3 regions of the Idiomarina sp. HB genome follow, and region 3 is predicted to be linked to each of the others. Evidence: predicted binding sites of a transcription regulator. Region 3 holds the regulator's gene; each other region holds the start of a gene.
The links. Region 3 encodes sigma-54, which starts transcription at its own class of promoters, with help from an activator protein. Its sites were predicted from a motif close to GTTGGCACGNNNNTNGNNT; they were not measured.

Region 1 (10,478 bases), 390 kb from region 3:
GTGCCGCCGTCTGCCTGTTTCAATAAACCTTGCCGTTTTTTCTGCGCGCCGGTAAAAGCCCCGGCTGCATGGCCGAAAAATTCACTTTCCATTAAATCGGCCGGAATGCCGGCGCAGTTTACCGCCTGAAAGCTTTGTTCAGCGCGGTCACTTAACTGATGCAGCGCCTTCGCCACCAGCTCTTTACCGGTCCCACTTTCGCCGGTGATCAGAACGCTTCCGTCCGCTGGCGCAATACGTTCTATTTGATCATAAAGCTTGCGCATTGACGGACTCTGCCCGACCAAACCACCCGGTCCTTTTTGCTGCTGACGGTAGCGCTTTAGCTCCCGCTGCAACGAGCGATGCTCAAGAATACGTTGTACACTTAGCAATAAATGTTCAACATCTAAAGGCTTGGTCAGAAAGTCATCCGCGCCCTGCTTTAACGCATCAACCGCCTGATCAACCGTGCCAAAAGCCGTAATTAATAACAGTGCCGGAGCGTTGTCTTCATTTTTCAGGCTGTCTAAAAGTGACAGCCCGGACTGACCCGGCAAGCGAATATCACTAATGATCAAGTCCAGAGTTGCAGCGGCTTTTTTAAAGCCTTCAACACTGCCCCAGGCGGTTACCTTATAGCCTTCAGCCTCAAGCTCTTCAACAAGCAGTTCCTGTAGAGCCGGATCATCCTCAATTACACCTATCATGGCTTTTGCTGCTGTCATTTACTGCCTCCGTTTTTAACCGCTTGCCGAACGCATTGTGCCGGTAAACTCAAAATAACCCGACAACCGCCATTTGGGTTATTGGTCAAAGACAATTCACCACCATGATCATTCAATACGTGCTTAACTATGGTCAAACCCAGACCCGTCCCTTTACCTTGTGGCTTATTGGTTTCGAACGGCTGTAATGCTTTATCTTTCATTGCATCAGGTAAACCTTCTCCGTCATCATCTATGGTAATGACGACTCCGTCATTAGCGTACTCAGCCGCGACAGCAACCTCAGATTCAGCGGCCTGCAAGCCATTGCGCAGTACGTTTACTAAGGCCAGTTCCAGTCGCTTTATGTCAACTTTAAGAATGACATCGACAAGCTCTTTAACTACCACTCTGGCAGAACCTTTATCCTGCTCAAACTCAATGCTGGTCATTGCCGTTGTTATCAGATCTCGCAGGGAAATGCTTTCTCTTTGCTGCACCGGCGTTCTTGAAAATGCCAGCAATTGATTCACCAGTCCGGTAAGCCTTTGTACCTGGCCTCTGACGGCCTTAAGTTGTCGCTGGCTGTCATCGTCTTTATGGTTACGTAATAATCGACTGGCGCGTCCATCAATAACAGTAAGCGGCGCTCCTAACTCATGGGCAACACCGCTGGCTACACTGCCAATAGCTGCCATTTTTTCCTGTTCCCGCAACGCTCGCTGCAACGACGCTTCGTGCTCACGTCGCTGTTCTAACTCCTGCTCCGCTTCAGTAATGCTATCCAGCATCCGGTTAAACCCCAGGGCAACATCCTGAAGCTCCGAAGGCCCGGCGGGTGTCACTCGAGTGCTTCGATTTCCTTTTGCGACTTGCAGCATTGCGTCTTTTAGTGCCACCACATGTCGCCCAACACCGCGATAATGCCCAAATACCAATACCGCAATAGTGATCAGGCCAAATGCAGCCCAGCTCAGCCAGGCATACTGACTCAGCGTTTCAAAAGACTCATCGAAGTCACTGGCCCGCCGGTTTATTTGTAGTAAGCCAATAATTCGGCCGCCACGATCAACAATAGGAAGAAATTGAGAGAAAACATCGCGGCCTTCAACACGGCGGTAGTCGTCTTGCTTCACCCCCGTCTGAACAGTTTCCAGTGCGAGCTGGCTGTTGCTCAAGTCAGTTTCGGTGATACCGGCTTCAGCAACTTGCTGACCATACACATTGTATACCGATGCCCCGTATACCCGGCCAATATTGAAGACTGAATCCAGGTTAGCCTGAACCGTTGCTAAGTCGTTATTAAGTAGCGCATCGCTTATGGGTAAGCTAATGGCCCGTCCCAGCAGCTCTAAGTCACTTTTTAAACGCTCATTGGCTTCGTCAGATGCAACCTGCAGTCCAACACTTATCGCCACGCCCGAAATCAATAACATAGGCACAACGACATACATTAAAAGCCTTCGTTGCAGGCTGGATAGTGGCCAACTGTATCTTTTTGTCACACTGCCTCCTTTGACTGTGTACTAAGGATACACATTTTTGGGCTGACTTTCTGAGCGCTAACTGAAAAATACTAAAAGTACATTAAAATCAACAAATTAAAAAGTTGGCACAGTCTTCGCTTTAGTTAGAGTGTTAATAAAAACTGATAAATTCAATTAGGAGATTATCATGCAAAAGACAATTATCGCATTAGCAACTGTATTCGCACTGGGTAGTACTGCGGCAATGGCTCAACAGCAGCAATCGCAGGATCCTATGGCTCAGCAGCAAACTCAGGAAATCACTGAAGGTATGCTGGTTAAATTTGTAACCGCTATGGAAGACGTTCAGGGTGTTACTGAAAAATACCGTGATCAGTTCCAGGAAGCTGAGAACCAGGAAGAGGCTCGTGAAATTCAGCAGTCTGCACAGGAAGAAATGATTGCAGCCGTTGAAGATGCAGGCCTTACTCCGCAAGAATACAACATGATTATTCAGCAAGCACAAAACGACGAAGAGTTACGTGCACGCTTAGAAGAAATGACAGGTGAAGAAAACTCTTAATCGTTAGTTCCATTTAATACAAAGCCCGCGGCTCCTTCTGAGTCGCGGGCTTTTTTATTTAAAGTATAAAAACTCCCCTCTCTCTAAACCTACTTAGCATCAAACTTTCGATTTTTTCAAACTTTTACACTATATTGTCTTGATCACATGTTGATTTAATGTAACAAAAGATGCTGTGTTGTTGATTTAACACACAAAATCGATAAAACTCCCGGGGGGAACATAATAATGAAAACAAACTTTAAATACTCGCTATGTGCATTAGCAATAGGAGCCGCATTCGCGTCACCGGTCAGCTTTGCGCAGGATCAAGAGAATCAGGCAGAAGATGACGCTCTTGAACGCATTCAGGTCACAGGCTCCAGAATCTCACGAACCGATATGGAAGGCGCTTCTCCTGTCGAAGTTATTGACAGAGAAAGCATTGAAGCCTCAGGTTTTAACAACCTTCAGCAACTCTTAGAGCGCTTACCTTCGGCTGGTGTGGGAACCTTCTCAACTCAGGGCAATAGCCAGGACACTACCGCGAACGGCGCTGCTGCAATTAGCTTGCGTGGCTTTGGTGCCGACTCAACACTGGTCTTGCTTAACGGCCGTCGTGTAGCGGTTTCTTCCTTTGCCGAGGGCGTAGCAAATTCATTTGTCGACATTAACTCAATACCTGTCGCGGCTATTGAACGCATCGATATTCTGAAAGACGGTGCTTCCGCTATTTACGGTTCTGACGCGGTAGCTGGTGTCGTTAATATTATTTTAAGAGATGACTTTGTCGGTACAGAATTAACCGCCAGCCACGGTGGAACAACCGGCGATGCTAACTATGAAGAAACCAGTATGAGTCTGGTCTGGGGCACGGGTGGAGACGACAGCAATACCACCATGATTCTGGATTACTGGAAAAACACCTCTATCACCGGCGCCGAATTTGGCAGAAACGGTACAGCTGACCAAAGTCCTTGGGGTGGTAACGACTTCCGTTCATCACGCGGTTTTCCGGGAAGTTTTATTGTTGACGGTGAAGAGCAGCCCGATCCGGACTGCCCGGAAGATTCACTGGTTGGAACACGCTGTGTATTTGACTATGGTCCGTATGCGCAAATTTTCCCGGAAGCTGAACGTGTAGGTGCCATTATTCAGTCTCGTAAAGAGTTCTCACGAGACGTTGAGGGCTATATTGAAGTTGCCGCTCAGCATAACCGTTCAAAAGCCGGCGGCGCACCGACTCCGTTAGACGCCGATGCCGGACTCTATGTACCGGCTGACCACCCTAACAACCCTTGGGGCGAGCGTGTCGATATCAACTTTTTCCGGACAGTGGATGCCGGTCCCCGTATTTGGGATGTTGAATCCGACACTTTACGTTTTATTGCAGGCTTACGCGGAGACTTAGACGGCTGGGTCTGGGATGTCTCTTACCAAAAAGGCCGCAGCGAAGGCATGCAAACGGGTTCACGTGAGCAAGGATGGGTACGTACTGACTTTTTGCAGGAGCAAATTAACGCTGGCAACTACAATCCATTTGGCGGCACCATCAACGACCCTGAAGTCATTAATGACATTACGACGTCACTGGTACGCCGGGGGGAATCCCACCTGACCGCAGTTGATGCCAGTATCGCCGGCGAAGCGTTCCAGTTGGGTGAGCATTGGGTCTCCATGGCAGCGGGTCTTGAATACCGTGAAGAAGACGTATTTGACCAACCGGATGATCAGTTCCAGCGTGGTCTTATCTTTGGTACCGAATCGGTGCAGGCCGAAGCTGAGCGCGACCAGTGGGCTGCTTATGTCGAATTCCTCATTCCAATTACTGATCAGTTAGAAGCAACTGTTGCCGGTCGTTACGATGACTACAGTGACTTTGGCTCAACCTTCAATCCGCAGTTTAAATTGCAATGGCGTCCGACTGAAGATGTGACTTTACGTGCATCCTACGGCGAAGGTTTCCGTGCTCCGTCACTGGCACAAATTGGTCTGGGTCCATCGCAGGTTTCAACTTTCTTTGTTGATGAGTATCGTTGCGAAACCGATGGCGAAAGCTGTGTACCACTGGATTACACCATTGTATTCTCCGGCTCTGAAGACCTGCAGCCAGAAGAGTCATCAAGCTATAATATTGGTGGTATCTGGCAGGTCACTGACGCGTTTGATATCTCTGCTGATTACTGGTCAATTGAACAAGATAACAAAATTGTTCAAAACGACTTTGAGAACGTTTACAACGAGCACTGTAACGACCAGGACAGCGAGGTCTGTGAGCGCCGCGACCCACTACCAGGAGATGAGCTGGGTGAGTTGGCTGTTCTTTACAACACCTACGTTAACCTTTCCAGTCAGGAAGCTGCAGGGGTTGATTTTTCAGCAAACTATAACTGGCAACTACAAGACATTGGCGATGTTCGTTTAGGTCTTGATTGGTCTTACATGAGCAAGTTCGAGAAAGACGGTATCGACTATGCCGGCGAGTACGAGTATCCGGAGCACCGCTGGACAGCCCGTGCAGAATGGGGACGTGATGCTTTAGGTGTTAACCTCAATCTGAACTACATTGGTGAGTTTGAAGATTATCAGGCACCGGCAAACGTCGAATCCAGCGAAGCGCGTATGGTTGATAAGCAGCTACTGGTTGATTTACAAGCATACTACGATGTCACCTCGGAACTTCGTTTGACGATAGGTACCACCAACCTGTTCGACGAAGAGCCACCGGAAGCGTTTAACAATGACCTTTACGGGTATGCACCAAGCGTTCACAACCCTCGTGGCCGCTTTGTTTACTCAAAAGTCAGTTACTCGTTCTAAGAACTCAGTTTTAAAAAACTGTAAAATCCGCAATCAGTTAGTGCTGATTGCGGATTTTTTTGATCATCTCTCCTATGCTTTACGTAGGCCTAACTAGAAGATTCTTTAACGCAAGGAGAAAGCGAAGTGAAAGCATCCGATTTATTCGTAAAAGCACTTGAAAACGAGGGTGTGAAGTACATTTTCGGCATTCCCGGCGAAGAAAACCTGGACTTACTTGAGTCCCTATCAAAGTCTGATATCGAACTTATTTTAACCCGGCATGAACAGGGCGCTGGCTTTATGGCTGCCACATACGGTCGCCTGACCGGAAAGCCCGGCGTGTGTCTATCAACCCTGGGGCCGGGTGCAACGAATCTGGTTACCCCTGTGGCCTATGCTCAGCTTGGCGCTATGCCCATGGTTGTGGTTACCGGACAAAAACCCATAAAGGAGCGTCATCAGGGTCAATTCCAAATCATTGATGTGGTCGACATGATGACCCCCATTACCAAATACACCCAGGCGATTATTAGCGCCAGCAGCATTCCGGCGCACATACGCGAAGCTTTCCGTCGCGCTGAGGACGAACGCCCAGGCGCTTCTCATCTGGAGTTATCGGATGACATCAGCCGCGAGGAAGTCAGCAGCCTTCCAATACAGGCCAGTCATTCGCGCCGCCCCATTACTGAGCATAAGTCGGTACGCCACGTGCTGGAACTGCTGCGAGAAGCAAAACACCCGGTGTTGCTGATAGGTGCCGCTGCCAACCGTAAAATTACGGCAAAAATGTTACGCGCCTTTGTCGATAAAACCGGCATTCCTTTTATTACCACCCAAATGGGTAAAGGCGTTATCAATGAGGATCATCCTCGCTGGCTGGGTAACGCGGCCGTTTCCGATGGCGACTACCCGCACCGGGCGATAGAGAAAGCGGATTTAATCCTTAATGTGGGCCACGATGTGGTAGAGAAGCCCCCATTTATGATGAAAACCGGCGATAACGACAAGCGTAAAGTGGTACACATTAACTTTCAGGGCGCAGAAGTCGACTCAGTTTACTTCCCGCACGCCAGCATGATTGGTGATATTGGCAACAGCATCTGGCAATTGAAAGAGGGAACTGAGCCACAAGACCACTGGGACTTCGACTTTATGCTGAAGGTTCGCGACCATATGCGTGACCATACCGATGAAGGTGCCGACGACGGTAGCTTCCCGGTTTTACCGCAGCGTCTGGTGGAGGATGTCCGTGAAGTGATGCCGGATGACGGTGTCATTGCACTGGACAACGGCATCTACAAAATTTGGTTTGCCCGTAATTACCCGGCGCGTCAGCCAAATACTGTACTGCTGGATAATGCACTGGCTTCAATGGGTGCTGGCTTACCTTCTGCAATGGCTGCTAAGCTGGTTAACCCGGAAAAGAAAGTTATGGCAATATGCGGTGACGGCGGCTTTATGATGAACTCGCAGGAGCTTGAAACCGCGGTGCGCATGGGGCTGGATATTGTTGTCGTTATCCTTAATGACAGCGGTTACGGCATGATCAAATGGAAACAGCAACACATGAAACTCAGCGACTATGGCTTAGATTTCAATAACCCGGATTTTGTGAAATATGCAGAGTCTTATGGTGCGAAGGGCTATCGTTTAGACAAAACTGAGAATCTGATACCGCTGCTAAAAGACTGCTTAGATAAGCCCGGGGTTCACCTTATTGATGTTCCGGTGGACTATTCACAAAATGACCGGCTGCTGAATGAGGAAATTCCCCAGCGCAGCCGTGCCATTAAAGCCGATTAATCACGGTTAGGATCAGTATCCGCGAAGTAAGGATAGTCGTTTAATTTATCGACAAAGGCCTGAAGTCGCGGATACTTATCCAGATTAAAGCGCTCACGGAATAAGCCCCAGCTTAAGAAACAACCTAAACGTAGCTCTCCGTCACTAAAGGGGTGAGGCCCTTCATAAGCAACCGCATGCTCTTTGTCTTCCATGAGTTGAAGTATGTCATCAATACGCTGCTGCTGGCGCTTAAGGTAAGGTACCTTATCTGGTGTTACACCCGCTTTTTCTAACAAGAACAAATTAATGGCAGCATCCATAGCCGTGTTTACCAGGCAGTACTGATCAAAATCTTTTGTGTCCGCAAAAAAACGCTCATCGGCTTTTTCCCGAACGTATTTTAGTATGCTGCTTGAGTCATGAAGGCGCAGATCATTGTGGTGCAAAAACGGCACCTTTTTAGCCGGGGTTAATTTAGCGCTGGTTTCAAAGTCCGTTTCGGTAAATGAGAATTTTGTCTTTGTCTCCAGTAAAGCAATGCGACAATGCCTAACGAACGGCGAGGTATAACTTCCGAACAATTCCATGATCTTCTCCTGTTAATGATCTCGACAAGCTTCGTCTGGGTACTCCAGCTCTATGGTTGTATGAGCCAACTCAAACACAGCTAACTGTTCTGATATTTGTTGTTTTAAAAGCGCTCTTTCCGCGCATTCCAGTTCTTTTGATACCACAATATGCGCCGTTAATACATGGCGCTCACCATCCAAAGACCAGAAATGTAAGTGGTGGGCATCATTCACGAGTTCTAACGAGGTTAATTGTTCGCGTATTTGCCGATAAACTTCCGGGTCGGGGGACGCCTGTACAAAGAGTTTAACCGTAGAACCCAGGTGACGAATAACGTTCACCAAAATAAACAGGGTAAAAGCAATGGATAAAAGGGGGTCTAAAATAGGCCAGTCGACAAACATAAGAATGATCGACACAATTAGCACCGCTACCCAGCCCAATACGTCTTCAAGCAGATGCCAGTTAAGCACGCGTTCATTCAGCGACTTGCCATGAGAAAGCTTAAATGCCGCATAGCCATTCACAATGATACCGAACACGGCCAATAGCGCCATACCTTCGGCCATTGGCATTACCGGGTTCCATAAACGAGGAATAGCTTCGAATAAAATCCAGATAGAACCTGCCGTCAGTACAACAGCATTAATAAAAGCACCCACCAGAGAAAGCCGCTGGTAGCCATAGGTAAAGGTGTGGGTTGCGTCTTTTCGACTGAACTTATCCAACAGCCAGGCCATACCAATAGAGATGCTGTCGCCGAGATCATGCACTGCGTCAGCTAAAATAGCGGTACTGTTAGTCAACACTCCGCCAATAAACTCAATAATGGTAAAACACAGGTTAAGGAAAAACGCCCAGCCAATGCGCTCTGACGAGCTTTCGTGGTGATGATGGTGATGGTGCATAGCATCCTTAACTGTTAATCAAATGTACTTTTCAGGCGATAAAAAGCGCATAAAAATGAGCCATATTGTTAATTTAACACTCTTTTGTACGGCAAATGAAGTATTGCTTACGCATCTTTAACAGTGCAAAATTTCGCCAAATTTAGATCCCTCTAAATTAAGATGATGTAACTTTTCTCAGGAGCTTTAAATGAAGTACTCTCTAGCAGCTTGTTTCGGTGCTGCAGCACTGGTCATGAGCCTGCCTTCTCAGGCACAAGATAAAATTCAGTGGAGCGGTTTTGGTAATATCGCAGCAGGTATGACAACTGGCAGCGACGACGAACTGTTTGGCTACGATAACGACGTAGACTTTAATCCGGAGAGCTTATTTGCACTACAAGCAAAAGCCAACTTATCTGACAAACTCAGTGTCACCGCACAGATTATGTCTCGTGGCTCAGAGGACTTCGACTTAGGTGTTGAATGGGCCTACTTACAGTACCAACTAACCGACGCGGCAAGCATTAACGTGGGTAAATTGCGCCTGCCTTTCTATATGTATTCAGACTCTCTGGATGTAGGTTACAGCTACCACTGGCTACGCACACCTCAAAGTGTCTATCGTGTCGCTTTCGATAATTACACTGGTGTGAGCTTCCAGCACAACGCCTTTGTCGGTAATTTTATCTTCAATACGCAAGTTATTGCCGGCAACATGCAAGACGATATTGAAGCAGGTGGCAGCGAAGCGGCAGAAGCAGAAATGAATAATCTGATAGGTTTTAATACCAGCGCCATCTACAACAACCTGACCATGCGTATTGCGTATTACCAGACCAACGATACCAACATTCATCTTAATGAGATTGACGGCTTGCTGGCAACGCTAAGAGAAGCGGGAGCTGCACAGGTCGCTTCAGAGCTGGAAGTTTCTGAAGACAAAGGGACTTTCGCTGGTGTCGGTTTTATGTACGACAATTTCAACTGGTTTGTAGGTGGAGAATATACCGAGCTTGAAGTTGATGGCAGCTATATTCCTGAACAGCGCTCTAGTTATCTTACTGCAGGTAAGCGTTTTGAAGACTGGACATTACACGCTACCGTTGGCCAAACCGACGATAAAGTCATTGATGCCGAGCGTTTCAGCGTTCCTGTTCCTCAGTTACAAGCTGTTATTAACCAAGTAGCAACTCAGGTTATTAGCGAGAACACTTACACCTCTGTAGGCGCCAACTTTAACATCGCGCCAAGCGCTGTACTGAAGTTTGACGTTACCCATTCTGACGACAAGTTAATCGATGAGTCTGACGTACTGGTTTCCGCTGCAGTTCAATTTGTATTTTAAGGAATTATGATGAAAAAGTTTGCTGTATTTCTCATCGTTATAGCGACAAGCCTGCTGAGCTTTTCAGCTCTTGCACAAAATGGCGTAGTCGTTTCACAAACTGAGATTAATGAAGAGTCAGTTTCTCGAATATTCCTGGGGCAGTCGCGAGTTTTAACCGGGGTAAACTTACCTGAAGACTCAGCAACCCGAAAGGCTTTCGAAGAAACCTTATTAGGGCAGTCTGGTGAGCAGCTTAAACGCCACTGGGCAAAGTTGAAGTTCACCGGCCGTGCAACGCCGCTAGATACTTTGGCAAATGATGATGCGGTTATTGAGTTTTTGAAGAGCAACCCGCAAGGCATTGGGTATGTTTCTGATAAAAGCAAAGTG
Region 2 (10,478 bases), 180 kb from region 3:
AGCATCTCTTATTATCGTTCTATTATGAGCATTCTTAGGCGGTCAGTCGCTTTATCGGGCTATCCCACTTGAATGTCCGTTTCCGGGAAGCGGATGTGTCGTTTCCTTGGCGTTGCCAGAAAATAAGCCAATGTTAATGGCCCGACACGTCCGGCAAACATCAGGAACACCAACACCAATTGGCTTGCCGCCGTTACTTCTGCGGTAATTCCCCTGGACAATCCAACAGTTGCCGAAGCCGATAAAACTTCAAAGGTTATATCTATAAACGGCAGCGGATTCAAAATCATTAGGATAAATATACCCAGAAACATCAAAGTTAAGGTAACCAAGGTGACTGCAAGTGCTTTCATCACCAGTTCCTGGGGCACGGTACGGTTCAATAAAGTGACATGTTCACGGCGACGAAGAAAAGCATAAGTAGCGACCAGCAAAACAATAAAAGTCCCTAACTTTATGCCACCTGCAGTACTCATTGAACCGCCACCAATAAGCATTAACAACATGGTATACACGGCACTGGCGTCTGTCATTGCTCCGGTATCAACCGTATTGAAACCTGCCGAACGAGGGGTGGTTGCCTGAAACCAGGCAGCCATAGCCTGGTCCCCGAAACTTAAGTTAGCGAATGTTGCCGGGTTATTCATTTCCAGCAGCCAAATAATAGCTACCGACAATACATTAATAATTAAGGTCGCCCATAAAATGGCCCGGGTATACACCGAAAATTTATACCAACGGCGTTTTTCGTAGATATTGGTAATAACTGAAAAGCCCAAACCACCAATAACAAACAAAATGCTGATAATAAGGTTCACCGGTACACTACTGGCATAATCCACAATACCGTTAGGAGACAAAACAAACCCGGCGCTGTTAAAGGCAGAAATAGCGTAAAAAATGCTTTCAGCAAAGGCATCAATAAAGCCCTTTTCCTGCCACCAGGTGAGCGTCAGGCCTATTATTGCAATGGCTTCAACGATCAACGCCAAAGAGACAACTGCTTTTGCCGTGCGCCCAATACTGGCGAGACTGGTTTGCTGCATGGCCTCTTTTGCCAGCACCTGATGTTGCATACCGACGTGCCCGCCGATTGAAATGGCGGCCAAAACCGCAAAGGTCATGAAGCCTAAGCCACCCGCCTGGATAAGCAAAGCCAGAATCCCCATTCCAAATGGGGTGTAAGTCGCCCCGGTGTCCACAACAACCAGTCCGGTTACGGTCACAGCTGAAGTAGCCGTGAATAAACTTTCTAACCAGGTTATCGGTTGTTCGGTCGCAAAAGGCAACTTCAACAATAAGGTGCCCAATAGAATTAAGCAGGCAAAGCCCCCCGACAGAATAACCGGCGGGCTGGCACTAAAAGCTTTTCGTCTTTTACGTCCAGGGCGACGGTATAGCCAGGCTATTGAAGGGACCCACTGCTTCATGAATCCTCTTTTAACTTAGGAGCCACAGACTTCAATGCCTTTAAACTACCGGCCATAACCAAGGTTTCGTTCCCTTCCAGAGTTACAGATAATGAAGGGGTTACCGTTACATCATCCCGTCTCTTCAATAATAAAACATGAAAAAACTCACTATCATCGGGCATGATATCTTTCAGAGTTTTGCCTTTGAGGTAGTCGCCAATGCCAATTTCGACACAGAACCAATTATGTCCAAGCGACATATATTCATTGACCATTGGGTAGTTCAAAGACTGAGCCACCCGTATTCCCATTTCCTCTTCCGGATGGATAATACGGTTTACGCCCAACTTCGACAGAATTTGATGATGCGATTTTGACGTTGCTTTTGCCCAAATCTGTTTTACACCAATACTTTTCAGGTGCAAAACACATAACAAACTGGCTTGTAAATCTTCTCCAATAGCCACCAAGACCACTTCGCAGTTGGTTAAGTCCAGTTCCTCTAACGCTTTTTCATCAGTCACATCAGCAATGGCGGAGTGCGTTAGCACGTCGGCCATTGCCTCTACAGCTTTCTCATCCGAGTCGACACCAATAACACGATGTCCCATATCCAGCAGTTCCTTCGAGGTTCGGGCACCAAAGCGCCCTAAACCAATGACGCCAAATTCTGCCATGTCAGACTCCTATTGTGCTTTTGCCGGCGCCAGGAACAGCGCATTCATCAGCAAAGTGTTTAAACCGTCCATGTAAGCGCGGTAAGTGGGTTCCTGAGTAAAGCTGATAACCATACCATTACCCGTTGGCTGCCACATCAATAGCGGTTTGTAAGGCAGTTGCTGTGCAATGTCATCCCACAAAAAGCCGCTAGCCAGCATATCGTCCGCACCAGCGAACCAGGCAATATTTCTACCCTGGTTGATATCAATCGGCGTAAACACATCGTTGCCGTTATAAATACTGATAACCTGTGGCTTTACACCGGCACTTAACCAGTGGTCGGTATCCACTTCAGCATTTAGCAACGCACCGGGCACCCAGTCCGGATCAGCGCCGTGCGGCTTTATTTCCGTTAAGAACTGCTCGCGGCTTTCAATGACTTTACCGTCCACTTTAGCTTCGTCTTCCGGCTTAGTAACGCCTTCTTCGGGGACTTTGCGCTCAAGTTTAGTGTTTAACACGCCGGCTTCAACGGCCCAGGCAGAGGCGCTGCCTAAGGTTAATAAAACACCACCGTCTGACACCCACTGCTTAATTTTTTCAACCGCTTTGTCATTTAAGACGTCTGCGTAGCGCCCCTCCGGCAGGATCAGAACATCAAGACCGTCCAAATCAGAACGAAGCAACTGCATAGTACGAATAGCTGTTACCGGATAGCCCATCTGACGCTCAATAACAAATCGTGTATGGCCCGCATTATAGGCACTGACGGGTTCGTCCCAGGCAATAGCAATGTTTGGCGCTTCCAGCTTACTCACATTATGTGAACCGAAGTTCGGACCGGCGGTCATCCAGCTTGAATCGACGCCTTCAACGGTTGCGCCCGAGGCTTTAGCCAGTTCCTGCAGTTTTGCCTGTAAGCCACCCTGGTTGTCTGCGCGGGTTAAAATGAGCGAACCACTTGGAAAGTCGCCGGCGCTTTCATGAGTAAAGGCTAATTCGCTTTGGCGAACTTCCAGGCCTTCCCGCAAGGCGGCAGTAAGGAAGCGACCCGCATTCATGTCACCCCAACGAACCAAAAAGGCCACCTTGGCGTCCGGGTTAATGACCTTACCGGGTTCAATGCGCCCTTCTTCAACCGAGGCCGTGGCAACATCCGGCAGGTCATCACACTGATGACTGTCAACGTTAAACATTAATGGCAGTGACCAGCCGGTTACATCATAAATTTGGTCCGGCAGGTTGTTGTTTCGGCGTTGTTCCTGCTCCGCCAAAAAGTCATCCGCCATGTCCACTTGCTTATCCATTAAGGTACGTATCATGCGGTGTGCAGGTTGTGCCATATCAATGATGTAAGCGCCGGCTTCATAATCGGATCCGCACACATCAAAGGCTTCCTCCGCCTGGTTCACATCAGCACCCTGCTCAACCAACAAGGACGCCAGCTTGCGCGCAGCAGCCGGATCATCTTTAGCGGGCAGAATAATAGAGCGGACATCGCCGTCTTCACCGGCTTCAACCGCAGACTTACGGTATTCCCAGAACTTCTGCAACAAGGCTTCTCGACGCTCGGAAACCGTCTGAATTGTCGAAATAGACGCTATAAAATGCTGTTGAACACCATCGGCGTAGGTCAGCACGTCGCCGTCTTCGCGCTCAAACAAATGTCCACGCGCCGAAGCCATTTCATAAGTCATAGCAACTGAGCCCTGATAAAGCGGCCAACTGGCGCCATACCCCGGGTAAAAGGCATCAAAAATTTCACGGGTAAAGTAATCAAAGCCTTTTTCATCAAACCACTGACCATTATTCTTACCAATCCAGTTCAGCGTTTCCCGCTGCGCTTCGGTTATCAGTGGGTTATAAGGCCGCGCCTCGGGGGTGAAATAGTATGTGGAATCACCGCTCATTTCGTGCAGGTCAACAAACACCAGCGGATAATATTTTAGTAAGGCGTCAATTTGTCCGCTTATTTCAGGCTGCGTCAACGCAATCCAGTCGCGGTTCATATCAAACAGGTAATGGTTAGTGCGCCCGTTCGGCCAGGGTTCGTTATGCTCTGCACTGCGACGATCGCCTGAGTGCTCAAGCCCAACACTCATGTAGTAACGATCCACAAAACGAGCCCGACCATCGGGGTTTTGCAATGGGTCAATAAACACCATGGTGTTGTCCAGCCACTGCTGAGTCTGCTCACGCTGGTCATGCAGTAAATGATAAGCCGTCATCATAGCCGCTTCGGGCGAGGAGATTTCATTGCCGTGAACGCCATAGGACAGCCAGATGCTACCGGGCAATTGGTCAATTAACTGCTCGGCGTCATCGCTGTCGGTTTTACGCGGGTCAGCCAAGGACTGCATTCCCTGCATGAAGCCGTCAAAGTCGGCCATGTTCCTTTCACTGGAAATAACCGCATAATAAAGCGTGCGTCCTTCCCAGCTTTTGCCGTACTCCAGCAGTTTCACCTGTTTCGGATAGGCCTGCTTCAGTGCTTCAAAGTATCGGCTCATATCCGCCGGGCTGGTAATTTTGGTACCCATGGGGTAACCCAGAACCTGCTCGACGGTCACTTCGGAGTCGCTGTAACTGGCTTCAGGGAGTAAGGAGCTTTCGCCGGACAACTGCTGTGCATGGGTGGGTATCACGAACCACGAGGCGGCTACCAGCGCCGCTAATTTGAGACTGCGCATCTTCATTCCTGTTGTTTTACACACTGCCGAAACAATGCTTTGGGTTTATTTTTATGTCTCCCTAATGTAAAAGCTTGAACAAGGGAAGTGAAGCTCAATTTAGGCGCTATGAATAAAAAGACTCAAATAATCACACTAATGGTGGCTTTAACTACCACAATAATTCTGGCCGGCTGTGAAGTGACACCGAATAACGTCAGGCGAGTAGTTACTTCTGGCATCCTCAGCGGAAATGACCCCACAGCGGTTGTTGAATCGTTAGCTCGTGAGCGTCTCAATAGCTACCGCAGTAACCCCCGTCAGCTTATTAGCGATATTGAAGATCTGCGCAAAGCACTGCGCGACCTTCGTACCGTTGCCGAAGCCATTTGGGGTGAAGAAAAAGACACGGTTCCCAGCGAGAAAAAGTACGTTAAATACAGCGATAACTTTCATGCCAAAGCCGTGGTTGATTTTGAGCAAGGCCTGCTGACCGTAGCCACTTTACATGACAGCGGCGATCCCGCCGAAACCCGGCAAAAATTGCAGGCGGCAATTGTACGCACGCTGCTGACACCCGCCGATCTCACCGCCGTTGATATATTTACCGATAAAGAGCCAGAAGGTTCAGGAAAGCCCTTTTTGCGAGGCCAGGTTGTTGACCAGGACAATGTCGTGGTCGAATACCAGTGGCGAGCCAACCGTTTTGCCAAGTATTTAGTTAACAACGAGCTTCGCACTCGCCGTGCCAAAGACAACGACGTTTATGAAGTACAAATTGCGCTGGTGGACGACCATAAAGCGCTACGCAAACATCAATATTCCGATTACGTGATTGCCGCCGCGAAGCGCTACGACATTGAACCTGAGCTTATTTACGCCATTATTGAAACCGAAAGCAGCTTCAACCCTTATGCGGTAAGCCATGCCAATGCTTATGGCTTAATGCAGGTGGTGGCAGCTACCGCCGGGCGAGATGTCTTTGAGCGGGTACGCGAAGTTCCCGGCCAGCCAACCTCTGAGCAGTTATTTGACCCCGCCCAGAACATTGATATAGGCAGTGCCTACTTATACATTCTCAATACCCAGTATTTAAAAGGCGTGCAAAACCCAAGCAGCCGTGAGTACGCTATAGTATCCGCATATAACGGCGGTGCGGGTAATGTACTGAAAACCTTTTCATCCAACCGCAACCGGGCCATTCAAATAATGAACCGAAGTCAGCCCGGTGTCATTTACCGGGACTTAACTTCAAAACATCCTTTGGCTGAAAGCCGCCGGTACCTGGAAAAGGTGATGTACTTTAAGCAAAATTACTGACAAGACCCACAGCAAAAATCTTTACCGTGTACCGGTGCTGCCGCTTTCTTCTCGACAAAAAGTACGTTGTTTTCCAGGTAAATATGCTCGCGTAAGTCGTCCTGCAACTCTTTCAGGCCGTTATAAAGCGCAGTCCAGGTGCCACAGGCGCCTTCAGGCAAAGTCAGGTTGTTGGTCAGTTCATTAATTTTATTGATTTCGTCTTCGTGCTGCACGTGTTCTTCTTCCATGACTGAAATTGGGCCGCTTGGATAGACTCCACGCGACAACATTGGGAACAGGATTTGTTCTTCTTTCATCATGTGGCTTTCCAGCTCCTGCAACATATTGTCTAAGTGCTCAGCCAGACCATTAGGCGCTTCGGCATGATCACCGTGAACCTCTTCCACGCGCATAGCTAACTGCTTTAGTTCTGGCAGCTGGTCACGATGACACTGGTGAAAGCGCAAATAGATGTGCTCGATTAATTCCTGAGGGCTCGCGTCCTGCCATTTCTGTTCAGCAGCTTGTAAACGTTCATTTAAAGTATTCATGGGGTAACTCCTGTTTGCTAAATTAAAATTTTCAGCCGTTACTTAACGGTCTAAACTTTCGCTATGGCTGTTGATTGCAACAAACAGGCCAGCTTCTACCCCATTGTGATTATTGACTCTCCGGGGTGCCAAGGTACTATCAACCCAACCAATAAGGGTCTTTTTAACCTAAGCAGTCAATTTAACCATGTTACAAGAAAGTCTATTAGCAGACCTGCTGACCGAGCAGCCTGCCGCCGTTCGTTTACAAAATTTGGTCAATACCTTACGCCGTCATTTCAACTGTGGGGCGGTGGTGTTACTGAAACTGGATAACGAGGTACTTCAGCCCGTCGCTATTCAGGGCCTGGTGCGCGAAGCTCTGGGTCGTCGCTTCGTGGTTGCGCAACACCCACGGCTGGCGGCACTGCTGGCTTCCCGCAGCCCGGTAAGGTTTGAGCATGACTCATCGTTACCAGACCCTTACGACGGTTTATTAGCCGAGCAGCCGGGTAATGCACTGCCCGTACACGACTGCATGGGAATCAGCTTGTACCTGGAAAACAAATGCTGGGGGGTGCTGACATTAGATGCCCTGCAGCCAGGCACCTTTACCGATGATTCCATACTCGAGCTGCAAAAGTTCAGTTTATTCGTTGAAACAGCGGTGCGTATTGGCCAGCTTGAGCAAAACGTCAGAGCCTTGCGTCAGGGGCAACAACGCGCCATGCCGCAAGCCGGAGCGACAGAAACCAACGACTCTGAAATTATTGGTCAGAGCAAAGCCATTGAAGGTGTTCTGAAAGAGCTTAGAGTTGTCGCCGGTGCTGACTTACCGGTACTGCTTTTAGGGGAAACCGGCGTCGGTAAAGAGCTCTTCGCACGCGAACTTCACTTATTGTCGCAGCGCAGCGATATGCCGCTTATTTATGTTAACTGTGCTGCGCTGCCAGAATCCTTAGCTGAAAGTGAGCTCTTTGGTCATGTTAAAGGCGCTTTCTCCGGCGCCACCAGCGACCGTTCTGGACGCTTTGAGGCCGCTCATGGAGGTACCTTATTTCTGGATGAAGTGGGCGAGTTGCCACTGTCGATACAGGCCAAACTGCTGCGTGTTTTGCAAAATGGTGAAATTCAGCGGCTGGGCTCGGACAAATATCGCAAGGTGGACGTGCGCCTGATAGCAGCCACCAACCGTAACCTGCGCCAGCAAGTCAGTAATGAAACTTTCCGCGCGGATCTATACCACCGTTTGTCGGTTTACCCTTTACCCATACCGCCTTTGCGTGAGCGCGATGACGATGTGTCGATTCTGGCCGGTCACTTTCTTGAGTTAAACCGCGCACGCCTGGGGCTTCGTGCTTTGCGGCTGTCACCGGAAGCCGAACTGGCCATACAGCAGTATCAGTGGCCGGGGAATGTGCGCGAACTGGAGCACGTAATAAGTCGCGCAGCCATTAAGCTGCTGAGCCATGGTGTTGAGAAAACCGATATTGCGACCATTGAGCCGGAAATGTTGGATCTCGACGTTCAGTTACCCATGTCGACCGCTCTGGATTCGGATAAAAACAGCGGCGGAGCCGAGTTGCCAGTGCATAGCGTTTCCATGAAGGAGGCGGTTAGCTACACCCAAAGAAAAATGATTGAAGCGGCTTTGAGTCGGCATAACAACAGCTGGAGTCAAGCTGCTAAAGACCTGCAACTGGACGCCAGTAACCTGCACAAAATGGCAGGCCGGTTGGGAATGAAGTCATGACCCGGGAGTTGTTGATTCGGTTGCTCTGGCGCGCTCTGGCTCTATTTTTTGTGCTACTGGGGCTGATTGGTATTGCCCTGCCGGTAATGCCGACTGTTCCGTTTCTTATTGCCGCGCTCTGGGCTGCCAGCAAGGGTTGGCCTCGTTTGGAGGCCTGGCTGATTAACCACCCAAAATACGGTCCGGATATTAGAGCCTGGCGCGATAATCGCGTCATAAAACGCCGTTCCAAAGTCATAGCCCTGATTATGATGGCAACAGGTTATTTGGTGTTATGGTTATTGGTTCCACAGGTTCCCGTGTGGTTAAAAGGGCTGGTGGGTGTGGTCTTACTCACCGTGGGTTACTGGCTGGCCACTCGCCCTGAATTTGTACCTGAAAATAATGGAAACTCGTTATGAGTAAAACCCTTTCTCATCAGCAGATGCTGAAGTACAACCGGCACATTGCCCTACCGGCTATGGACTTAGAAGGCCAGGAAAGGTTACTAAACGCCCATCTGGTCATCATTGGCCTGGGCGGATTAGGCTGCGCCGTTGCGCCTTATTTAACCGCCGCTGGCGTTGGAAAGATCACCTTAGTCGATGACGATGTAATTGACCGTCATAACCTGCAACGCCAAATTCTGTTCACCGAAAGCAGCGTAGGGAATAACAAAGCAGAGCAAGCTCGCCAGCACCTGATGCAGCTGAATAGCGAAACTGACATTAGAGTACTGCCGGTACGGGCAGACGACGCTTTGCTGATGAACTTAGCAGAAGATGCCACGCTAATTGTCGATTGCTGCGACAACCTGGCGACACGTAACAGCGTTAATAAAGCGTGCCTCAAAAGTAAAACGCCGTTGGTTTCCGGCTCTGCCATTCGTTTTGAAGGTCAGATTGCCAGCTTTTCTATGCAAAACAGTTCGCCCTGCTACGCCTGTTATAGCCAGTTTTTTGGTGAGCAGCAACTCAGTTGTACAGAAGCCGGTGTTTTGTCTCCTTTGGTGGGGGTGGTAGGTACCATGCAGGCTGTCGAAGCAATAAAAATAGCGGCTGGTATTGGCCAGCCGCTGTATTCATCGGTATTGCTTTTTGATGCGCTGCACAGTGACTGGCAGCGGCTCAATATTCAGAAGCACCCGCAGTGCCCACACTGTGCAGACCTTTAACCCGGGTTACCATCAGCACGCGGCGTAGTCAGTACTTTAAAGTAAACCACAACGTAAATACCGTAAGCCAAAGCCCAGGCTAAAGTGCTGAACATGAGCCACTGGCTGGTTAACTCTGGCGCCAGCCACATTAGAAAGACGCGGGTCAGTGCCGCAATTAGCACCAATAAGAATGCGCCGGTCATAATCAGTTTGGGCTGCAATGGACGACCACTGTGCCCCAGGGATACCCGCGCTATCATGCTCAAGATCATATTACCCATAGCACCGGCGGTCAGTGCGTGCATAGCCAGGCTCTGAGTCAGCTCAAAACCGGCATAGCGCAGTGCAAATAGCGCCAACCCAACCGGAATAAACCAGTAGGCCAAATGCAGCGACCACAATAACGGCACCCGCCAGGTCATCCAGATTTTCCAGCGCGCTACCCGTATCGCTGTAGCAACAGCTGAAACGGTAAATAAGAAGACCATCACCTGACTGGGTAAAATGGTGTGCAGATTCAAAAAGTGAACCGCAAAAATAAGCCACAAGCTGCCCAGCGCAATGCGATCAAGCCAGACAATCGGCTGTACTTTCGGTGTCATGGTGCCGTTGGCGGTAAACATGGGCAGTACCCGGCCGCCAATAATTGCCATAAGCAAGGTCACCAGGAACACCGCATTGTAGGCACCAAGAATTTGAATATGGTACTGACCAAAGTGCAAGCCATAATGCATAAGCAAATTACAAACAGTCAGCAACAACAGAATGGGGACAAAAAACAGATTTCGGGTCTGATTCACCTTGATCACCATGCGCCCGAACAAAAATGCAGCAACAGGTAAAAGGCTGACATCGACAGCCGCAACCAGCCACCAGGGCAACTCACTCCCAAACAAAAGACCCAGCCGCGCTGCTGCCCATAATACCGTCAGAATAAGCAAGGTATTGCCGTGAGGTGCCCTAAGCCCCGTCCAGTTCTGCACCGCGGTTAACAAGAAACCAAGCACAATAGCGATA
Region 3 (10,478 bases):
TGCTTTTGGTCTGGAAACCCGCATTTTTGAGAGTGACGGCTTACTCGCACATAAAATCAAGTCAGAGAAGATGTCGCATTATAATCAAATAGGCTTAACCGAACTCGAGCAGCCTACGTACACTGTCTTCTCAGAACAAGGTGACGAAATTTGGGAGGTTAGCTCTGCACAAGGGACTTTCTACGATGACCAAACTCTTATTTTAGAGCGCGATGTTGAAATCCTTGCGTTAGAGCCTGATACTCGAATTAAACAAGTGTTAACCGAGTACCTGATTGTTGATTTGAAAAATCAATCAATGAGTACCGAACACCCGGTGAGCATTCACGGACCCCGGCTATTAATTCGTGGTAACGGAATGAGTGCTGACCTGAAAGCTGAACGAATGGAGCTAAAAAGACATGTTAAAACGATTTTCCAGCCTGCTGAGTAGTTTTACTCTTATTGCCTTAGTGCCTTGTGCAGTTATGGCTCAGGGTAAGTCCGACTTTAGTCAGCCTATGGAGGTAGAGTCGAGCCAGGAAGAGCTGGACATTAAAAACAACCGGCTAGTTTTAACGGACAATGTCATTATTCGTCAGGGATCGTTATTAATCAGAGCAGACAGACTTGAAGCCTCGGCCAGCGAGAATGCAGAACAAGCCGATACTTTTGTTGCAGAAGGCACTCCTGCTACTTACAGCCAGACTCTGGATGATGGCAATAAGATAAACGCAGAGGCCAACAAAATTACCTATTTTCAATCGGAACAGCGCCTGGAGCTTAGCGGAAAAGCCCGTATTTCTCAGGGTAGCAGCAGTTCCAGTGGTGATCTCATCACCTATGATTTAGACAAACAAACCATAACCGCGACCAGTTCCGGTGAAGAAGACAGTCGCGTCATCACCATTTTTACGCCAAAGGCAAAAACTGACTCCAACGAGAAAAATAACGAGAACCCTTAATATGGCAACCTTACGAGTTAAACACTTAGCCAAAAGCTATAAAAGTCGCCAGGTTGTTAAAGACGTTAGCCTGGAGGTGAGTCAGGGACAGGTTATTGGGTTACTAGGGCCTAATGGAGCCGGTAAAACAACCACCTTTTATATGATTGTCGGACTGGTTAACAGCGATAAAGGCCAGATTTTACTGGATGATAACGACCTCACTTTACTGCCAATGCATGAGCGGGCACGCAGAGGTATTGGTTACCTGCCACAGGAAGCTTCTATTTTCAGAAAGCTAACGGTACGTGACAACCTAATGGCCATTTTAGAAACCCGCAAAGCGTTATCAGACAACGACAGAGAAGAACAGCTCGATGCCTTACTCGAAGAGTTTAATATTGGGCACATTGCCAACAGCCAAGGAATGAGTCTGTCAGGCGGTGAGCGCCGACGGGTTGAAATAGCCAGGGCCCTGGCAGCAGAGCCCACTTTTATTCTTTTAGATGAGCCTTTCGCTGGTGTCGACCCCATATCCGTCATTGATATCAAAAAAATCATTGAGCATTTAAAGCAACGCGGTATTGGCGTATTGATTACCGACCATAATGTTCGTGAAACCCTATCGGTTTGTGAACACGCCTATATCGTTAGTCATGGCGAACTTATTGCCAGTGGGGATGCAGAAAGTATATTATCGAATCAACAGGTTAAAGACGTTTACCTCGGTGAGCAGTTCACCTTATAACGTGAAACCGGGACAGTCATTATGAAGCAAAGTCTGCAGCTAAAAATTGGTCAGCATCTGACCATGACGCCACAACTTCAACAGGCCATTCGCCTGCTGCAGCTTTCCTCACTCGATCTTCAGGCTGAAATTCAGGATGCACTGGACAGTAATCCTCTATTAGAAGTTGAAGGCGATGCCAGCAACGAAGCTGACAACTCCGAAACCCGAAATATCGAAGAGCGGGATGACAGTCAGCGAGAAACCTCGGACGTTATAAAAACTCAGGAAATGCCGGACGAGTTACCGGTAGACAGCAGTTGGGATGACACCTACTCCAGCCAGACACCGGTTAATGGGGCCGCGTCCTCTGGTAAGTCTTTTGACGGTGACTTTGAAGTTTACCAGGGCTCGACCAGTGAGTCGTTGCAAGATCACTTACTTTGGCAAATGCAGCTTTCCCACTTTTCTGACGAAGACACGGCCATAGCTGAAGCCATTATCGAAGCTATAGACGACAACGGCTATCTAATGGTCGATGTTGATGAAATTATTGAAGCGGTGCGCCTGCCAGAGGTAGAAGCAGAAGAAGTTTGCATGGTGCTTAAACGCATTCAGCATTTCGACCCAATAGGAGTTGGAGCGCGTAGCGTCAGCGAATGTCTTGCCATTCAGTTGCGACAGTTAAATGACGACACTGAATACAAAGAGGTTGCTCTATGCTTAGTGACGGAACATATGGATTTACTGGGCAGCCGGGATTTTCGCACCATTCAGCGTAAGTTAAAGCTCTCGGAAGACGACTTGCGTCAAACCATGCGCTTGATTCAGCAGTTGCATCCCCACCCGGGTGAGCAAGTTGCACAACAACCCGTTGAATATGTCATTCCGGATGTTGCTGTGGCAAAAAAAAATGGGCGTTGGATGGTCGAATTGAACCCCGACAGCGTACCTAAATTAAAGGTCAATGAAGAATACGCGGCCTTGAGTAAAGCAGCTAAGTCAGTAGCCGACAGCCAGTACATAAAAAACCACACGCAGGAAGCGCGTTGGTTTATAAAAAGCCTGGAAAGTCGCAATGACACGTTGCTAAAAGTTGCCAACTGCATAGTGCAACGCCAACAGGGCTTTTTTGAGCATGGCGAAGAAGCCATGAAGCCTATGGTTTTAAACGATGTCGCCGAAGCAGTGGATATGCACGAAAGCACCATTTCGCGGGTGACAACACAGAAATACTTACACTGTCCGCGGGGCGTGTTTGAGTTAAAATACTTTTTCTCAAGTCATGTCAGTACTGAGGGCGGTGGTGAGTGTTCAAGCACTGCAATACGTGCTTTAATTAAGAAGATGGTCGCTGCAGAAAACCGCAGTAAACCGTTAAGTGACAGCAAAATTGCTGAACTGATAGCTGAACAAGGTATCCAAGTAGCAAGGAGGACAATTGCGAAGTATCGGGAATCGTTAAACATTCCATCATCGAGCCAACGCAAAAGTCTTTTGTAACTTTGTTAACTGCAAGAAGGAAGACGTTATGCAAATTAATTTGACCGGTCACCACATCGATATTACCGAAGCTTTACGTGACTACGTAGACACAAAATTTGCCAAGCTGGAACGACATTTTGACCACATTACTAATGTTCACGTCATCCTAAATGTTGAAAAAACGATTCAAAAAGCGGAAGCTACGCTGCACGTGAATGGCGGTGAAATTTTTGCCGACGCAAAACACGACGATATGTACGCGGCCATCGACGGTTTAATCAATAAGCTGGACCGTCAGGTGATTAAACACAAAGAAAAAATGAAACAACATTAATCCATGCAACTGAGTGAATTGTTAAGCCCCGACTGCACCAAGTGTGCAGTCGAGGGCGCAAGTAAAAAAAGACTGCTTGAAACCATTAGTCAAATCGTAGCTCCTAAGTTGTCCGGCATTACCCGCCATGACATTTTTGAGAGCCTATTGAACCGTGAGCGTTTGGGCAGTACGGGAATTGGCTTAGGTATCGCAATTCCTCATGGCCGATTACCCAATGCTAACCACCCGGTTGCGGTATTACTCACGCTAGATGAGCCGATTGAGTTTGACTCTATCGACAACCAACCCGTCGATATTATATTCGCGCTTCTGGTACCAGAATCCGAACACGAAAACCATCTGCAGACTTTAGCTTCTGTCGCTCGCCGTATGAATGACAAAGACTGCACACGTGCATTACGCCAGGCTGACTCCGACAAAGACTTATACCAATTATTTATTGGCGAAGGTGAGCAGTCGCCATGCAACTGATCATTGTTAGTGGTCGTTCCGGTTCAGGTAAAACCATCGCGTTGCGGGTCCTTGAGGATTTAGGTTTTTACTGCGTTGATAATTTACCCATTAGCCTGCTACCCACGTTAGTCCATGCTGTTATCGAGCAATACCAGAAAATTGCCATTAGCATTGATGTTCGTAACTTACCCGAGCACTCCGAAGAACTGCTGGACTCACTCAACTTTTTGCCTAAAGGCGTAGAGCCCGAAATTCTGTTCATTGATGCAGACGACAACACCTTATTAAAACGTTTCGGTGAAACCCGGCGACTACACCCGCTCTCGCAAAAAGAACTGCCTTTACTGGAAGCGCTGCAAACCGAGCATAAGATGCTTGAGCCTATTATGGAGCGTGCCACCTGGCGTCTCGACAGTAGCGACTTGTCACTGCACCAGCTGAGCGAACAGGTTACTGAGCGTGTGCTTGGCCGCGCAGATAAAAAACTCATTATTGTTTTTCAGTCATTTGGCTTTAAATATGGCTTACCCAAAGATGCCGACTTTGTTTTTGACGCACGAATTTTACCGAACCCACACTGGCAACCTGAGCTAAAGTTGTTAACGGGGTTGGATACCGATGTACAACTCTTCTTCCGCCAACAACCTTTAGTCACTAAGTTTATCTATCAGCTGGAAAACTTTCTCGACACCTGGTTACCGCATTTTCAGCGCAGCAACCGAAGTTATCTGACTATTGCCACCGGCTGCACTGGTGGTCAGCACCGTTCAGTTTATATCTCTCAGCAGCTAGCCGAGCGCTTTGAACAAAAAGACCTAAAGGTTCAGGTCAGACACCGGGAGTTAAAGCAAAATGGATAAAGTTTGCAGAGACCTGATTATTCGCAATAAACTGGGTCTGCATGCTCGCGCCGCAACCAAGTTGGCTCAATTAACACAAGAATTTGATTCAACCATAACGGTGCGACAAGGCGAACAATGCGTGAATGCCGCCAGTGTAATGTGTCTCATGCTACTGGCCAGTCAACAGGGCAAATCTGTTGAAGTGTGTGCTGAAGGAAAAGATGCACAAGCGGCGCTGGATGCTGTTAGTACGTTATTTGAAGATCGCTTCGAGGAAGACGAATAAACATGATTGCGGAACTGTCCGACAAAGAATATGCCATGCAGCGCATCCAGGAGGTTAACTCCGCGCTGTCCGATGGCATGTTCGTTGCTGCCCGCCGTATGCTGCATAATATGCCGGCATGTGACGTGGCACTGTTGTTGGAGTCTTCACCACCGAAAAGCCGTTCCATTGTCTGGAAACTGGTCGATGTTGAAGAACACGGTGAAATTCTTGAAGAACTGAACGAAGAAGTTCAGAAAGACATTATTCGCCAAATGGCACCGGAGAACCTTGCCGCTGCCACCGAAGGCATGGACACCGATGACCTGGCCTACGTTTTGCGTGGCTTACCTGAGCCAGTCTATCAGGAAGTTCTGAAGTCCATGGACGAGAGCGACCGTGAACGTGCGGAAACAGCGCTCTCATACGCCGAAGACAGCGCTGGTGGTATCATGAACACCGATACTATTACCCTGCGCTCAGACGTCACCATAGACGTTGTCCTGCGTTACTTGCGTCTTAAAGGCGAACTGCCCGAAGCGACAGACAAACTCTATGTTGTCGACCGCAATGAAAAAGTCACCGGTGAGATATCTCTGACTCAACTACTGACCGTTGACCCGAGCCGCCGTATTGATGAGATTATGTCGTCTGACATTACGACCATACCCGTCGATATGGAAGAAACCGAGGTCGCGAAGCTATTCGAACGCCATGACTGGGTATCCGCGCCGGTTGTCGACAGTGACCAGCAGCTTGTCGGTCGTATTACCATCGATGACGTGGTCGATATTATTCGCGAAGAAGCCCAGCACTCTATGTTGAGTATGGCGGGTCTGGAAGATGACGAAGATACCTTCGCCCCCGTATTAAAAAGTACCCGACGCCGGACAGTCTGGCTGGCGGTGAACTTAGTTACGGCGTTACTCGCCGCTATGGTCAGTTCCTTATTTGAAGATATTTTAGCGCAAATGGCGGTACTGGCTATTCTGAACACCATTGTGCCCAGTATGGGTGGTATCGCTGGTAGTCAGACACTGACGCTGGTGATACGAGGTATGGCTCTGGGCCATATAGGAACCAGTAACTCCCGATGGCTTATCGGTAAAGAGTTGGCTATTGGTTTCTTAAACGGCATTATTTGGTCGGTGCTGATTGCGGCTGTCGTCGCGCTGTGGAAGCAAGACTGGTTAGTCGGTGGGATTATCGCCTTTGCAATGATGATGAACCTGGTAGCTGCCGCGTTGGCCGGTGCGACCATACCACTTGTTCTTAAGCGCTTTAATATTGATCCGGCTCTGGCGGGCGGGGTTATCCTCACAACCGTGACTGACGTTGTCGGTATCTTTGCCTTCCTTGGCTCAGCAACCTTATTACTGTCTTAAATCTTTTTAGTTTAATTACCGGCAACACTCATTTGCTCTAACAACACAGAGCCGGTATGCAGCGCATGGCGCTCATCGGTGTCATTACCTATGGCAACAATGTTCGCCAGCATGTCTTTTAAGTTACCGGCAATAGTTACTTCTTCTACCGGATATTGAATTTCTCCGTTTTCAACCCAGAAGCCGGCGGCGCCACGTGAGTAGTCACCGTTGACCATATTCACGCCCTGGCCCATTAGCTCAGTTACCAGCAAACCAGTACCCATTTTCTTGCACAATTGTGCTAAAGAATTATCCTGCTGTGTAACTCGCCAATTGTGAATACCTCCAGCGTGCCCGGTTGGCTGCATACCCAATTTACGCGCGGCGTAACTGGCTAACAGGTAAGTCTGCAAAACACCGTCGGTAATAATATTCTGCTCTTTTGTCGCCAGACCTTCTGCATCGAATGGCGAGCTCGCCAGGCCACCAATAATGTGTGGTTTTTCCTGAATATTAAGCCACTCGGGCAGTACCTGTTTACCGAGCTGATCAAGCAGGAAGCTGGATTTACGATACAAATTGCCACCGCTGATTGCGCTCACCAAGTGTCCGAACAAACTTCCGGCAATGTCTGCCCGGAAAATGACCGGCACTTTAGCGGTTGGTACTTTGCGTGCACCTAAGCGGGACAAGGTTTCTGCAGCGGCTTCTTCGGCAACGCTTTCGGCAGATTTAAGTTCCTGCATCTTACGCGCAACAGAATAACTCATGTCTCTCTGCATTTTGTCGCCCTCTTTGGCGATTAAAACGCAACTGAGGTTATGCCGGGACTGTAAATAGCCACCGATAAAACCATGACTATTACCGTAAACCCGAAAGCCGGTATGGCTGCCGTAATGCGCGCCGTCTGAATTAACAATGCGCTCATCCAGATTCAAAGCATGTTTCTCACAAGCCAGAGCCTGCTTTATAGCGTACTCAGCACTTTGATCACCCGGGTGGCACAAGTCCAGATCGGGCACATCGGTAGCCATTAATTCTGCCGGAGCCAAGCCATTGTATGGATCCGGAGAAGTGAACCGAGCAATATCACAGGCTTTATCAACTGCCGCACTAATTGCTTGCTCAGACAGGTCAGTGGTTGATGCCGAACCTTTCTGGTGTCCACGGTAAACGCTAATACCCAGCGCACCGTCCTGATTAAACTCTACGGTTTCAACTTCTCCCAGGCGTGTGCCCACTGAAATACCTGAACTGTGGCTTATTGAGCACTCGGCAGAACTGACACCTTTGGCCTCAGCCAGACGCAGCGCTTCTTTTACCGCAGTCTCTACCTGCTTCATTTGAACCTGTAAGTCACTCAGTTGTACTATCAAAAAACTCTCCTCACTGCTAAACTGACGGCTTTGTAGCGCTAATGAATCGAACTTATGCCTAAACGCCCAGCCGAAAATCCTGAACAATCTGACGACTTCGTCAGCAAGTCCCAAAAAAAACGCGAAATGGCTGAACGCCAGGAGCTTGGGACTCAACTTGTCAATTTAACCGACAGCCAGTTAGCAAAAATGCCACTGGATGATGAGCTGCGCGATGCCGTTTTACTTGCCCATAAAATTCGCAACAAGCACGAAGGCTACCGACGCCAGCTTCAATTTATTGGCAAGCTCATGCGCTTACGTGATATTGCGCCTATTGAGCAAGCTTTAAATAATCTAAAAAATGCGCATCAGCAACAGACTTCTATCTTCCACGAGATTGAAACCACTCGCGATAAGCTGCTGCATGAAGGCGACGACGCTCTGCAAGCATTTATTGAGGAGCATCCTCATGCTGACCGCCAAAAACTGCGTCAGTTAATCCGCCTTGCAGAGAAGCAAAAAGCGGAACAAAAACCGCCTGTTGCCGCTCGTCAACTCTTCGTCTATTTACGTGAACTGCTTGCCTAGCCGCAGGCAGTTCGGTTATTCCGTACCACCTACGGTCATTGAATCCAGTTTCAGGGTTGGCTGACCAACGCCTACGGGTAAACTTTGCCCATCTTTACCGCAAACGCCCACACCTTCGTCCAGCGATAAATCATTCCCAACCATAGACACTTGTGCCATGGCTTCTGGTCCGTTACCAATAAGTGTTGCACCTTTTAATGGTGTGGTGATTTTCCCGTCTTCAATTAAATAAGCTTCAGACGCAGAAAAAACGAACTGCCCTGAAGTAATATCGACCTGGCCACCCGCAAACTGGGGGGCGTAAATCCCTTTTTTCACACTACCGATAATCTCTTCCGGACTGTGCTCGCCGGCGAGCATATAGGTATTGGTCATTCGCGGCATCGGCAGATGAGCAAAGCTTTCGCGGCGTCCGTTTCCGGTCGTTGCCTGACCCATTAAACGCGCATTCATTTTGTCCTGCATGTAACCGCGCAGCACGCCATTCTCAATCAATACGTTGTAACCACTCGGCGTGCCTTCGTCATCAATACTCATTGAGCCACGGCGATCACTCAGTGTGCCGTCATCGACAATAGTGCAAAGTGGTGAAGCCACTTGCTCGCCAATTTTACCGGAATAAGCGGATGACCCTTTACGATTAAAGTCACCTTCTAAACCATGGCCAACCGCTTCATGCAACAGCACACCCGGCCAACCCGATCCCAGAACCACCGGCATATTGCCCGCAGGTGCCGGCTTTGCTTCTAAATTAACCAGCCCCTGACGTACAGCTTCTTCAGCAAAACGCTGCCAACGCGCGTTACCGCTTTTTTCTTCCAGGAAAAACTCATATCCTACACGCGCTCCACCACCGGCACTGCCGCGCTCGCGGCGGCCGTTTTGCTCGGTGATGACAGAGCAATTTAGACGAATTAAGGGGCGTTTATCGGTTCCCAGAGTACCGTCTGTTGCAGCGACCAGAACTTCATCGTAACTGCCACTAAGGCTCACAACGACCTGACTCACTCTTGAGTCCTGCGCACGTGCGTGGGCATCTACTTTTTTTAGTAATTCGATTTTTTCATCTTCAGATAAGGTATCCAGCGGGTTAAGCGCTTCATAGCGCGACTTTGCCTGCACCGATTTCAGCGCCTGGACTTTTTTACTTTGTCCCTGACGGGCTATACCCCGGGCAGCTTCGCTGGTACGTTTAAGCGCATTCAAAGTAATTTCATCGGCGTACGCAAAACCGGTTTTTTCGCCTTGCACCGCGCGCACGCCCATACCGGTTTCTATATGAAACGCTCCGTCCTTAATAATGCCATCTTCCAGCACCCAGGACTCATTGACACTGTGTTGTAAATAAATATCAGCAAAGTCGATATCGCCGCTATAAAGGGTTGATAACGCGTTGCTTATTTCGTCTTGTGATAGTTCGTAGTCAGTTAGTGTCATGTCTTTTGTACAACCTCAAATTGATTCTGTTGCGCCACCGGCATTTGCTTTCGAATGGATTCTACATCCGCTAAGTCAACGCTGGCTGAAATAATGCCTTCGCCTTGCTCCTGCTCGACCAGTATTTCACCCCAGGAGCTAACAATAATCGAGTGCCCATAGGTTTCGCGGCCATTATCATGCTGTCCGACTTGGTTCGGCGCTACAATAAACACCTGCTGCTCAATAGCTCTGGCCCGAACTAACGCATGCCAGTGAGCCTTCCCTGTAACCTGGGTGAATCCGGAGGGTAAAACAATGATATCGGAGCCCGCCTGACGCAATGCTCTAAATAACTCTGGAAAGCGCAGATCATAACACACTGACATACCAACCACACCTAAGTCGGTTGCGGCTGTTACTACTTCAGTGCCGGGTTTCGTCCATTTTGACTCCCGGTATTTTTTGGTGTTATCTGCAACATCGACATCAAATAAATGAATTTTATCGTAGCGATTGACAATAGAACCGTCAGGCCCGAAGAGTAACGATGCCGCAGAGAAACGCTCGCCTGCCGCTATGGGTATGGTGCCGGCAACCAGATAAATACCATGCGCTTTTACCAGCGAAGCCAACTGTCGCTGTATTTCACCGTCCTGATAGGTTTCAGCCATGTCCAACTGCGCACGATCGCCAGCACCGAAGCAACAAAACGCT

Region 1: VBY75_RS05840 (DUF4168 domain-containing protein) is a predicted target of sigma-54. The motif match lies at 2,295-2,313, and genes of this name have one in related genera.
Region 2: VBY75_RS06870 (hemerythrin domain-containing protein) is a predicted target of sigma-54. The motif match lies at 6,669-6,687, and genes of this name have one in related genera.

What each region holds. Positions count from the first base shown of each region.
Region 1 covers NZ_JAYLVU010000002.1:21,382-31,859, forward strand. The annotation lists gene VBY75_RS05830 (sigma-54-dependent transcriptional regulator) at 1-707, opposite strand, end outside; gene VBY75_RS05835 (sensor histidine kinase) at 704-2,191, opposite strand; gene VBY75_RS05840 (DUF4168 domain-containing protein) at 2,361-2,735, shown strand; gene VBY75_RS05845 (TonB-dependent receptor) at 2,964-5,534, shown strand; gene VBY75_RS05850 (acetolactate synthase large subunit) at 5,661-7,319, shown strand; gene VBY75_RS05855 (glutathione S-transferase family protein) at 7,316-7,888, opposite strand; gene VBY75_RS05860 (cation diffusion facilitator family transporter) at 7,901-8,779, opposite strand; gene VBY75_RS05865 (hypothetical protein) at 8,970-10,106, shown strand; gene VBY75_RS05870 (phosphate ABC transporter substrate-binding protein) at 10,113-10,478, shown strand, end outside.
Region 2 covers NZ_JAYLVU010000002.1:231,131-241,608, reverse strand. The annotation lists gene VBY75_RS06890 (TrkH family potassium uptake protein) at 60-1,430, opposite strand; gene VBY75_RS06885 (potassium channel family protein) at 1,427-2,089, opposite strand; gene VBY75_RS06880 (M14 family zinc carboxypeptidase) at 2,099-4,762, opposite strand; gene VBY75_RS06875 (murein transglycosylase domain-containing protein) at 4,871-6,061, shown strand; gene VBY75_RS06870 (hemerythrin domain-containing protein) at 6,055-6,594, opposite strand; gene norR (nitric oxide reductase transcriptional regulator NorR) at 6,782-8,326, shown strand; gene VBY75_RS06860 (YbaN family protein) at 8,323-8,727, shown strand; gene VBY75_RS06855 (HesA/MoeB/ThiF family protein) at 8,724-9,479, shown strand; gene VBY75_RS06850 (NnrS family protein) at 9,476-10,478, opposite strand, start outside.
Region 3 covers NZ_JAYLVU010000002.1:407,986-418,463, reverse strand. The annotation lists gene lptC (LPS export ABC transporter periplasmic protein LptC) at 1-433, shown strand, start outside; gene lptA (lipopolysaccharide transport periplasmic protein LptA) at 402-944, shown strand; gene lptB (LPS export ABC transporter ATP-binding protein) at 946-1,671, shown strand; gene VBY75_RS07775 (RNA polymerase factor sigma-54) at 1,693-3,153, shown strand; gene hpf (ribosome hibernation promoting factor) at 3,182-3,469, shown strand; gene ptsN (PTS IIA-like nitrogen regulatory protein PtsN) at 3,473-3,943, shown strand; gene rapZ (RNase adapter RapZ) at 3,934-4,785, shown strand; gene VBY75_RS07755 (HPr family phosphocarrier protein) at 4,778-5,053, shown strand; gene mgtE (magnesium transporter) at 5,056-6,417, shown strand; gene pmbA (metalloprotease PmbA) at 6,429-7,775, opposite strand; gene yjgA (ribosome biogenesis factor YjgA) at 7,830-8,345, shown strand; gene tldD (metalloprotease TldD) at 8,361-9,782, opposite strand; gene VBY75_RS07730 (carbon-nitrogen hydrolase family protein) at 9,779-10,478, opposite strand, start outside.